2 regions of the Sphingomonas sp. NFX23 genome follow, and region 2 is predicted to be linked to the other one. Evidence: riboswitches for the same ligand, from Rfam matches in the RefSeq annotation. Region 2 holds a riboswitch; the other holds the start of a gene.

Region 1 (5,713 bases), on a different contig from region 2:
GCCGGTGATCACTACGATCTTACCATCGAATCTCATCGATCTGTGTCCTGAAGCTTTGGGAGATAACGCGATGAACGACCGACGCGCGTACCGGTTTCCTTGCTGAATCAAGGAGATCGCCGGTCAGTCCCAACGGCGGACCCTGGCCGGTCTCGCGTGCGTTGATGCGCTCGAACCTGCTTTTACCGGAGATCATCATGCTCGCATCCTTCCTGATGGGCCTCGTCGGTGGCCAGCGCGCGATGACGCCGCTCGCCGCGGTCGCCATCGCTGCCGCTCGTGACGAATTGCCCGCCGACAATGGTGCGCCGAAGCTGCTGTCGCATCCCGTCGTCGCGGCGGGTGCGCTGGCGCTCGCGATCGGCGAGATGGCGGGGGACAAGCAGAAGACCGCGCCCGACCGGATCGTCGCGATCGGCCTGGCCGCGCGGTTCGTCACGTCGGCTATCGCGGGCGCGTCGCTCGTCCCGCGGCGGCAGCGGTGGATCGGTGCAGCGGTCGGCGGACTGACGGCGGTGGCCGCGTCCTATCCGGGCTGGCGTGCGCGGATGGCGGCGATGTCGCAGTACGGCCAGACGCCGACGGGTTTCGTCGAGGATGCGGTGGTTCTTGGCGGCGCGGCGGCGATTGCGCGCAACGCGGCGAAGCTTGGCGCGGCCTGACGCCGGACGTGTATTCCGGGCGGGCCGAAAAGCTGCCATGCGGCGGCGATGATCCGTATCTCGCTCTCTACGCTTGCCTTCGTATTGATTTCGTCCGGGGGTGCGGTCGCGCAGACGACTGTCGCGCCTAGCGACCAGCAGGCTGACATCGTCGTCACCGGGCGCGGGCTGGCCGATGCGCCCGGCGATCGTGCGTACGACGTCGTCACTATCGATCGTGCGCGGATCCAGGCGAATGCGAGCAATCGGCTGGAGAGCGTGCTGGCCGACGTCGCGGGGCTCCAGCAGTTTCGTCGGTCGGACTCGCGCAGCGCCAACCCGACCAGCCAGGGGATTTCGCTGCGCGGGATCGGCGGCAATGCCTCCAGTCGCGCGCTGCTGATCTTCGACGGCGTGCCGCAGGCGGATCCGTTCGGCGGCTGGGTCGCGTTTCCGGCGTATGCGACGGGGCGGCTCGGGCGCATTCGCGTGACGCGCGGCGGCGGGAGCGGGTATCAGGGGCCGGGGGCGTTGGCGGGGACGGTCGAGCTCGAGAGCGCGACGCCGGACCAGGCGGCGCCTTTCCAGGGCAGTGTCGCGTATGGCAGCCGGGATTCGGTCGATGCACAGGGCTCTGCGGCACTGGTGCACGGGTCTGGGTTTGCGACCTTGTCCGGAGCCTATGCGCGCGGGGACGGCTTCACGCCGACCGTCGAGGAAAGCCGGGGAATCGTCGATCGCGCCGCGCCGTACGAGCAGGCGTCGGGCGCGCTGCGGACCGTCGTCGGGATCGGCTCGAAGACCGAATTGCAGATGAATGCGAGCGCGTTCACCGATCGGCGCGACCGGGGGAGCGACTTTACCGACAACAAGAGCGAAGGCGCGGACGCGAGCGTCCGGCTCATCGGGCGCGGGCGCTGGGGGTATTCGGCGCTGGCGTATCTGCAAACGCGCGCGTTCGCGAGCAGCTTCAACAGCATCAACGCCGCGCGGACGACCGCGATCCAGTCGCTGAACCAGTATAATACGCCCGCCACCGGGCTTGGCGGACGGATCGAGATCGCTCCGCCGCTGGGCGAGAGCATCACGCTGCGTCTGGGCGCGGATGTTCGCGATGTCAGCGGCAAGACGCAGGAGCTGTATACGTTCGTCAACACCGTGCCGACGCGGCGGCGCGAGGCCGGCGGGAGCACGACGACAACCGGCGTGTTTGCCGATGGGAGCTTGGTTGCTGGCGACTTCACGTTCAGTCTTGGCGGCCGGGTTGACTGGTGGTCGATCGACGGCGGCTATCTGTCCGAACGGCCGCTGGCCGGCGGCGCGGCGTTGACCAATCTTCGATATGCGGACCGCGATGGCAGCGAGACGACCGGCCGGGCGGGCGTAGCGTATCAGCCGGTGGAGGCGATCACGCTGCGCGCGGCCGGGTATCGCGGGTGGCGGCTGCCGACGCTCAACGAGCTGTATCGGCCGTTTCGCGTCGGCAACGATGCGACCGCGGCGAATGCGCTGTTGTCGCCGGAGCGGCTGACCGGGGTCGAGGGCGGGGTGACGCTGACGCCTGCGCCGGGCGTGAGCATCGCCGCGACGTATTTCTACAACCGGCTGAAGGATGCGGTGGCGAACGTCACGACGACCACGCCGACGCAGGTGTTGCCGGGGGTGACGACCTACCGCGTTCGCCAGAACCTCGACGCGATCCGCGCGCATGGGTTCGAGTTGAATGCGGCGTATCGGCCGGGTCCGTTTGGTGTTCAGGCGTCGTGGTCGCACACGAACTCAAAGGTCGAGGGATCGGGGATCACGGCTGCGCTGGACGGCGTGCGACCGGCGCAGACCCCTCGCGACCAGGTTTCTGGGACGGTCGACTGGCGACGCGACGCGGCGACGCTGTCACTGACGGTGCGGCATATCGGCCAGCAGTTCGACGACGACCAGAATACGCGCGTGCTTGGGGCTGCGACGACGCTCGATGCGTATGCAGCGTTGCCGATCCTGCGGTCGCTGGTTGCCGAGTTTCGGGCCGAGAATTTCCTCAACGAGCGGGTCGAGGCAGGGGTCAGCGGCGCGAACATCGTCGAGCGCGCCACCCCGCGGACGATCTGGGTCGGGCTGCGCTACGGCGGGCGGTGATATTCTTTCTGCTAAGGAAAACGAAGACATCATGTTTCCCCGCGAAGGCGGGGACCCAGACTGGACTCCCGCCTTCGCGGGAGAACAACGGAGGGAAAGCGACGTCCCGACTAACACGCCACCACCCCGGCGGAGGCCGGGGCCCAGTTGGCAAGGTCGCAGTAACGACGGACCGCGCTTAGTTAGTGACATTCCCCAACTGGGCCCCGGCCTCCGCCGGGGTGGTGCGGTGGACGGTGAGGGAGCTTACGATCCTCCCCCGCAAGGGGGAGGTGGCACCGAAGGTGACGGAGGGGGAGGCATGCGATCACCCCCGTTTCCGTGTCCGCCCCCTCCGTCTGGCAAGCGCCAGCCACCTCCCCCTGGCGGGGGAGGATCAGCAGGCCCCGCGTTGACCCGTGCCTGGCGCACGACTAATGCCGCGTACGTGAAGGGTTCCCCGCAACGGGATCAAAAGGGAAGTCGGTGCGCGGGCCGGGTCGTCACGATCCAAATCCGCAAGACCGGCGCTGTACCCGCAACTGTGACCGGATAGCGGCCACCCCGATATGCCACTGGGTCTCGGCCTGGGAAGGTGGGGTGGGCGCGGCGACCCGGAAGCCAGGAGACCTGCCTGTCACGGTCGATCCACTGCGCGGGCGGGTGTCCGGCGCGGACGAGTGCTCCGGTCCAGCCGGGTTTCCTCGAGCGAGAGACGTCTGGCCGCCCGGCGAATGGTCGCTGGCGGTTCTGGTTAGGACGCAGCCGAATGACGAAATTCTTCCTTCTCCTGAGTGCCGCGGCGATCGCATCGCCCGCCTATTCTCAGACCATATCCAACCCAGACGCCCCCGAAATCGTCGTCACCGCGACCCGCGCTGCGCAACCGCTGAGCGAGATCGGCCAGGCCGTGACCGTGATCGACCGCGCCGAGATCGAGCGCCGCCAGACCACCATCGTCTCCGACCTGCTCGCGACCACGCCTGGCGTCACCGTCACGCGTAACGGCACGGTCGGCGCGCTGACCAGCGTCCGCATCCGCGGTGCCGAGGCGGATCAGACGCTCGTCGTGATCGACGGCGTGCGCGTCAACGATCCCTCGTCGACCGGCGGCGGCTTCAACTTCGGCAACCTCCTGTCGAGTTCGGTCGAGCGGATCGAAATATTGCGCGGTCCTAACTCGGTGCCATGGGGCAGCCAGGCGATCGGCGGCGTCGTCAACATCATCACCGCCGCACCGACCGAAGGCGTCCAGGCGCGCGCCAACGCCGAATATGGCTATGCCGACAGCGTGTTCGCGAGCGCGGGCGTGTCGGGCAAGTCGGGTCAGGTGTCCGGATCGCTGACCGGCGGATATCTGCGCACCGACGGCATCTCGTCGGCGGCCAGCGGCACCGAGCGCGACGGCTATCGCCAATATGGCGCAACCGGGCGGGTCGGCGTCGAGTTCGCGCCGGGCATCGGCCTCGACCTGCGCGGCTATTTCGCCGACAGTCGCGTCGCGATCGACGGCTTCCCGGCCCCTGATTACGTGCTCGTCGACACCGCCGAATATTCGAAGACGCGCGAAGCCTATGGTTACGCGGGGCTACATGCGAACTTCGCCGACGGTCGGTTCAACAACCGCGTGGCCTTCACGATCGCCGACATCAACCGCGACAATTACGACCCGAGCTTCGGCAGCGATCCGTCGTTCATCGGTCGCGGCCGCAGCGAACGCTACGAGTATCAGGGCGACTTCCGCCCCCTCGACCAAGTGCGCGTCGTCGCAGGCGTCGAGCGCGAGAACAGCCGCTTCAACGACGGCTTCACCTTCGCGGATACCGGCATCACCAGCGTCTACGGCCAGCTGATCGTCAAGCCGCTCGACGTCCTCACGATCACCGGCGGCGTCCGTAACGACGACCACGACGATTTCGGCAGCCACACGACGTTCGGCGCGAACGCCGCGCTGGCGTTGCGGACCGGAACCACCGTCCGCGCGAGCTATGGCGAAGGCTTCAAGGCGCCGACCTTGTACCAGCTCTTCTCCGACTACGGGAATCGCGGCCTCGATCCGGAGACCGCGCGCAACTTCGACGTCGGTGTCGAACAGGCGTTCCTCGACAACCGCGCGCGCGTCGCGGTGACCTATTTCAACCGGCGTACGCGCAACCAGATCGACTTCCGCGACTGCAGTCCGGCGGAGCAGACGACCGCCGGTTCGATCTGCGTCGACCGCCCGTTCGGCGTCTACGACAATATCGCCCGCGCCGAGGCGGACGGCGTCGAGTTCACCTTGGCGCTGCGCCCGGTCGACGCGCTGACGCTGACCGCGAACTACAGCTATATCGACACCGAGAACCGCTCGATCGGCAGCGATTTCGGCAACGATCTCGCGCGCCGTCCCAAGCAGACCGCGAGCGTCGACGCCGATTACCGGTTCGCGTTCGGGCTGTCGGTCGGCGGCACCGTGACGATGGTCGGCGACAGCTTCGACGACGCCGCCAACACCGTGCGACTCGACGGCTATGCGCTGGCGGGCGTCCGCGTGGAAATGCCGATCACCGACCAGATTGCACTGTACGGCCGCGTCGATAACCTCACCGACTCGCGGTACGAGACGGTCGCGGGCTACGGCAATTACGGTCGCGCGGCGTATGGCGGCGTACGGTTGCGGCTGAAGTGAGGCGCGGGGCGATCCTCCTCGCGCTCCTGCTCGGGGGCTGCGCGCAATCCCCCGGAGCGGGCGGTGGCGGGGGGATCGTCTCGACCAATCCGTGCGTGGATTCGGTGCTGGTCCGGATCCTGCCGCCCGCGCGGATCGCCGGGATCAGCCACTATTCGCAAGATCCGTCCGCGACATCGATCCCGCTCGCCGTCGCGCGCCGGTTTCGCGGCATCGCGGGGACCGCCGAGGAGGTGATCGCGCTCCACCCCGATCTCGTCATCGCCAGCACCTACACGCCGCCCGCGACTCA
Region 2 (5,713 bases):
TCCGCGGCGGCGGCACCTATGTCGAGGAGGACCTCGACCTCCTCCTCGGCAACCGCGGCCTGCTCGCACGTCTGTTCCGCCCGATGTTCCGGCTGGTCACGCGGAGCTGGCACATGGCGCCGCTCGGCTTCCTGTTCGGACTCGGTTTCGACACGGCGACGGAGGTCGCGATCCTTGGCCTCTCAGCGAGCCAGGCCGCCGACGGTCTCTCGATCGGTGTCGTCCTAGTCCTCCCCGTGCTGTTCGCGACCGGCATGGCGCTGGTCGACACCGCGGACGGCGTCGTTATGCTTGGTGCCTATGAATGGGCGTTCGTGAAGCCGATCCGTAAGCTCTACTACAACATAACCATCACCTTGATCTCCGCGATCGTCGCGATCGCAATCGGCGGGATCGAGACGCTCGCGCTGCTCGGATCGAAGCTCGGCTTCACCGGCGGCATATGGGACGTTGCAACGGCACTCGGCGAGAACTTCAATGGCCTCGGCTTTGCGATCATCGGCCTGTTCGTGCTCTGCTGGGTGCTGAGCTTCGCAATCTACCGCTGGAAACGCTTCGACGAGATCGAAGTCGTGCACGGATAAGCTAGCTCCTCTGTTCCCCAAGCTCGACGCGCTCTCGATCCTCCCCCGCCAGGGGGAGGTGGCGCGAAGCGACGGAGGGGGAGGACGACGATCACGTTTGTTCCGTGTCCTCCCCCTCCGTCTGGCAAGTGCCAGCCACCTCCCCCTCGCGGGGGAGCATCGAAAACTACCGATATGCGAATTGGCAGTCCCGCCAAACTGCTCTAACCCACCCCCGAGGCTCGGTTTCACCGAACCTCACAGATCGCGCCGGTGCCCTTCGGGGCTTGAATGGGAATGCGGTGCGGGAGTTCCTCCCAATGCCGCGGCTGTCCCTGCAACTGTAAGCGGTGAGCGAGACGCACACGCCCTTCACGAGAAGGGCAGCCACTGGGGAAACCTGGGAAGGCGTACGTCGAGCCTCGACCCGCGAGCCAGGAGACCTGCCAGCGCATATGGTCGCTCTTGCTACGATCCAGGGGATGGTCGCGGCACGGTACTCCGTCTGAGCGACGAACGCGTGCGGCCCTATGGTCGTGCGTGCGTGTGCTCGCAGGAGAATACCAATGCCCGATCTTTCAAAGGTCCCCGTCACCATCGTCACCGGCTTTCTCGGAGCCGGCAAGACCACGCTCATCAGCCACCTGATCCGCAACGCGAACGGCCGCCGTCTCGCCGTCGTCGTCAACGAATTCGGCACGCTCGGTATCGACGGCGACATCCTCAAGGGCTGTGCGATCCCCGATTGCCCGGCGGAGAACGTGATCGAGCTGGCGAACGGCTGCATCTGCTGCACGGTGGCGGATGATTTCATCCCGACCGTGGAGGCGCTCCTCGCGCTCGACCCGCGCCCCGATCACATCCTGATCGAGACCTCCGGCCTCGCGCTGCCCAAGCCGCTGCTCAAGGCGTTCGACTGGCCAGCGATCCGCTCGCGCATCACCGTCGACGGCGTCATCGCGCTCGCCGATGCCGAAGCAGTCGCCGCCGGTCGCTTCGCGCCAGATGTCGCTGCGCTCGACGCCCAACGCGCCGCCGACCCCAGCGTCGATCACGAGACGCCCTTGTCTGAGGTATTCGAGGACCAGCTCGCCTGCGCCGATATCGTGCTGCTGACCAAGGTCGATCTCGCCGGCCCCAAAGGCGTCGCCAAGGCACGCGCGGTGATCGCCGCCGAATCCGCACGGCCGCTCCCGGTGATCGACCTGACCGACGGTATCATCGATCCGCGCGTGATCCTGGGCCTTAACGCCGCCGCCGAGGACGATATCGCCAGCCGCCCGTCGCATCACGACGGCGAGGACGATCACGAGCATGACGATTTCGACAGCGTCGTCGTCGAGCTTGGCGAGATCGCCGACCCCGCCGACCTGACCGCGAAGATCGAGGCGCTCGCCCGCAGCGCCGACATCCTCCGCGTAAAGGGGTACGCCGCCGTCACCGGCAAGCCGATGCGCCTGCTCGTCCAGGCGGTCGGCGCGCGCGTCCGTACGCAGTACGATCGCCCATGGCGCGCCGGCGAACCGCGCCGCACGCAATTGGTGGTCATCGCCGAGCACGACCGGATCGACGAGGCCCGCATCAAGGCCGCGCTGGACGGCTGAGGCGCACGATGCACGTCGTCTTCCGCGAGACCCACGGGCTGGAGGAAAGCGCGGTCCCGCAGGACCTCGCCCAATCCCCCGCGGACCTCGTCGTCCTGTCCTTCTCCGACGGTGACCTCGGCGCGTTCGCCGCGGGCTGGAAACGTGCGGATGCGGCCGGTAGCCGATTGCCCTCGCTACGCCTCGCGAACCTGACCGCGCTCCAGCACCCGCTCTCGGTCGACACCTACATCGAACAGACGTTGGCGGGCGCGAAGGGCATCCTGATCCGGCTGATCGGCGGGCGCTCCTACTGGAGTTACGGCCTGCAACAGGTCGAAAACCTCGCGCGCGAGAACGGCATCGCGCTAGCCGTCCTCGCCGCAGACGGCCGCATCGACACACGCCTCGACGCCGCATCGACGATCCCGCTCTCGACGCTCCGCCGCCTGGCCCATCTCTGCGACACCGGCGGCGCAGTCGCAGCGCAGGCTGCCTTAGCTCAGTTCGCGCTCGCATCAGGCTGCTACGCTGGCCCCGTCACCGGCGTCCGCGCGATCGCGGACGTTGGCGGCTGGCAACCGCACGACGGCGTTACCTGTCCGGCCGCGTTCGATTTGAACGCGACACGCCCCCGCATCCTGATCGTCTTCTACCGCTCGTACCTGACCGCCGCCGACCTTCACCCGATCGAAGCGCTTCACGCTGAGCTAACCGCGCGAGGGTTCGACGTCATCGGCCTCTTCGCACCCTCGCTGAAAGCTCCCGACGCAGCCGGCTGGCTGAGCCGCTGGGTCACGGCGCTCACGCCGGCGGCGATCGTCAACGCCACGGCCTTCTCCGCACGAGGCGCCACCGACGCCACGCCTCTCGACGGCGCGGACGTCCCAGTATTCCAGATCGCGCTAGCCACCTCCGACCGCGCCGCCTGGGCCGGCGCCACCCGAGGCCTGTCGCCCGCCGACCTGGCGATGCACGTCGTCCTCCCCGAGGTGGACGGCCGCCTCTTCGCCGGCGTCGCCAGCTTCAAGGAAGCCGCCGCGCGAGACGGCGACCTGGAATACACCCGCCGCGAACACCGCGCCGACCCAGCACGAATCGCCGCCATCGCCGCGCGCATCGAAGCGTGGACAAACCTCGCCAGCAAACCCGTCGCCGACCACCGCATCGCGATCATCCTCTCGACCTACCCCGGCAAGGCATACCAGATGGCGCACGCCGTCGGCCTCGACGCACTCGCCTCCACGCAAGCGATCCTCGAAGACCTCACCGAGGCCGGCTACGCGATCACGCCCGACGCAACTGATCTCGCTACCTCACGCATCCACTGGCCGCTCGCGCAGTACCGCAAAGCCCTCGCGCATCTCCCCGAAGCGCTCCGCGACGACCTCCATGAAACCTGGGGCGAACCCACCGAAGACTTCGCCTTCACAGCGATCGACCGGGGCGGGGCGCTCGTCGCCCTCCAACCCGAACGCGGCCGCACAGAGCAACGCGCGGAGGAATATCACGACCTCTCGCGCTGCCCCTGCCATGCCTATGTCGCCTTCTACCTCTGGCTTCACGCACGAGGCACCGATGCGCTGGTGCATGTCGGGGCGCATGGCACGCTCGAATGGCTCCCCGGCAAGTCGGTCGCGCTGTCCGACGCCTGCTGGCCCGAGGCGCTGACCGGTGCAATGCCCGTCATCTACCCGTTCATCGTCAACGATCCCGGCGAAGCGGCCCAAGCCAAGCGTCGCATTGGCGCGGTCACGCTCGGCCACGTCCCGCCGCCGCTCGAACGCACGCGCACCGGCGCCGGCCTTGGTCGCCTCGAAGCGCTGCTTGACGAATTCTCCAACGCCGACGGACTCGATCCAGCCCGCCGCGACCGCCTGCAACGGGACATCCGCGACGAAGCCACCGCCACCGGCCTCGCCGCGACGCTGGGCCTTGACGACGCACAGTCCCAAGCCGAAGCGATCACCCGCATCGACACGTTCGTCTGCGACGTGAAGGAAAGCCAATTTGGCGACGGCCTCCACATCTACGGCCGCGGCGAGCAAGGCGATGCCGAACGCGCCGGTCTCCTGTCGGCGCTCCATGGCAAGCGCGTCGCGTCCGGCCCGTCCGGCTCGCCGTGGCGAGGCCGCGCCGACGTCCTCCCGACCGGCCGCAACCTCTACACGACCGACCCGCGCGCGGTCCCGTCTCGCGCTGCCCATACCCAAGGCGTGAAGCTCGCCGACGAACTCGTCCGACGCCATTTGCAGGACCACGGCGACTACCCGCGCAACCTCGTCGTCGACCTCTGGGCCTCGGCGACGATGCGCACCGCGGGCGAGGAGTTCGCGATGGCACTCCACCTGCTCGGCGCGGAACCGGTATGGGACATGCAATCCGACCGCGTGACGGGCGTCGAGATCCTCCCGCTCGCCAACTTCGACCGGCCCCGCATCGACGTCACCCTGCGCGTATCCGGCCTGTTCCGCGACGCCTTCCCGACGCTCTGCACGATGTTCGGCCAGACGGTTCGAGCCTTAGGCGCACGCGACGAACCGGCCGATTGGAACCCGTTCGTCGGCAAGCCAGTCACCGCGCGCGTCTACGGCCCCGAACCCGGCCGCTACGGCCTGAGCATGGGCGATGCCGCCGAGACCTACACGCCGGAAGCGCGCCTGACCGCCGGCCAAGCGTGGCTCTCCGCCTCCAGCCACGCGCTCGACGCCGATGTGGAAGGGGGCCAGGACACGTTCGACCCCGCCGGCATCCGCGACCGCGTCGCCGCCGCCGACGCCTTCGTCCACGTCCAGGACCTCCCCGAAACCGACCTTCTCCTCGCCGCGGATTACGCCGCACACGAAGCCGGCTTTGCCGCCGCGCAATCGGTCGCAGGGGGCGGCGCCACGCTCTACCATCTCGACGCACGCGATCCGAACAAGGCCAAGGCCCGCCCGCTAAACGAGGAGATCGCCCGCGTCGTCCACGCCCGCGCGGCAAATCCGGCCTGGGTCGACGGCATGATGCGCCACGGCTTCCGCGGCGGTGCGGAGATCGCCGCGACGCTCGACCATCTCGGCGCCTTCGCGCATCTCGCCAGCGCAGTCCGTCCCGAACTGATCGACCTCTATTACGACGCGACGCTGGGCCGCGACGACGTCCACGCCTTCCTTGCCGAAGCCAACCCCGGCGCACTCGCGGCGATGCAGGCGCGTTTTGCCGCGCTCCACGCAGCCGACCTGTGGCCGACCCGCCGCAATTCGATCCTCGCGAGCCTGGACCTGCCGGCATGAGCGCATTTGTCAAAGGCTGGTGCCCCAACGCATGGCGCCCGATGATGGCCGGCGACGGCCTGCTGGTCCGAATCCGCCCACCGCTCGGTCGCGTGACGCGCGAGCAAACACTCAGCCTGTGCGACGCGGCGGCGACGCACGGCAACGGCCTGATCGACTGTACCAGCCGCGCGAACCTCCAGATCCGCGGCGTCCGCGAGGATAGCTGGCGTCCATTGATCGACACACTACTCGATCTCGGCCTCATCGATCCCGATCCGATCCGGGAAGCGCGCGCGAACATTCTCGTCGC

What was found. A riboswitch is a leader RNA that binds a small molecule or an ion and turns the genes downstream of it on or off. The one in region 2 is predicted to bind cobalamin.
Region 1: linked by a shared signal. The riboswitch ahead of J4O76_RS10370 (TonB-dependent receptor plug domain-containing protein) and the one ahead of cobW (cobalamin biosynthesis protein CobW) in region 2 are both predicted to bind cobalamin.

What each region holds. Positions count from the first base shown of each region.
Region 1 covers NZ_JAGEKH010000003.1:600,205-605,917, reverse strand. The annotation lists gene J4O76_RS10390 (SDR family NAD(P)-dependent oxidoreductase) at 1-36, opposite strand, end outside; gene J4O76_RS10385 (hypothetical protein) at 20-199, opposite strand; gene J4O76_RS10380 (DUF4126 domain-containing protein) at 198-662, shown strand; gene J4O76_RS10375 (TonB-dependent receptor) at 711-2,774, shown strand; cobalamin riboswitch at 3,190-3,405, shown strand; gene J4O76_RS10370 (TonB-dependent receptor plug domain-containing protein) at 3,523-5,421, shown strand; gene J4O76_RS10365 (ABC transporter substrate-binding protein) at 5,418-5,713, shown strand, end outside.
Region 2 covers NZ_JAGEKH010000004.1:346,414-352,126, reverse strand. The annotation lists gene J4O76_RS12560 (HoxN/HupN/NixA family nickel/cobalt transporter) at 1-584, shown strand, start outside; cobalamin riboswitch at 818-1,028, shown strand; gene cobW (cobalamin biosynthesis protein CobW) at 1,130-2,167, shown strand; gene cobN (cobaltochelatase subunit CobN) at 2,176-5,421, shown strand; gene cobG (precorrin-3B synthase) at 5,418-5,713, shown strand, end outside.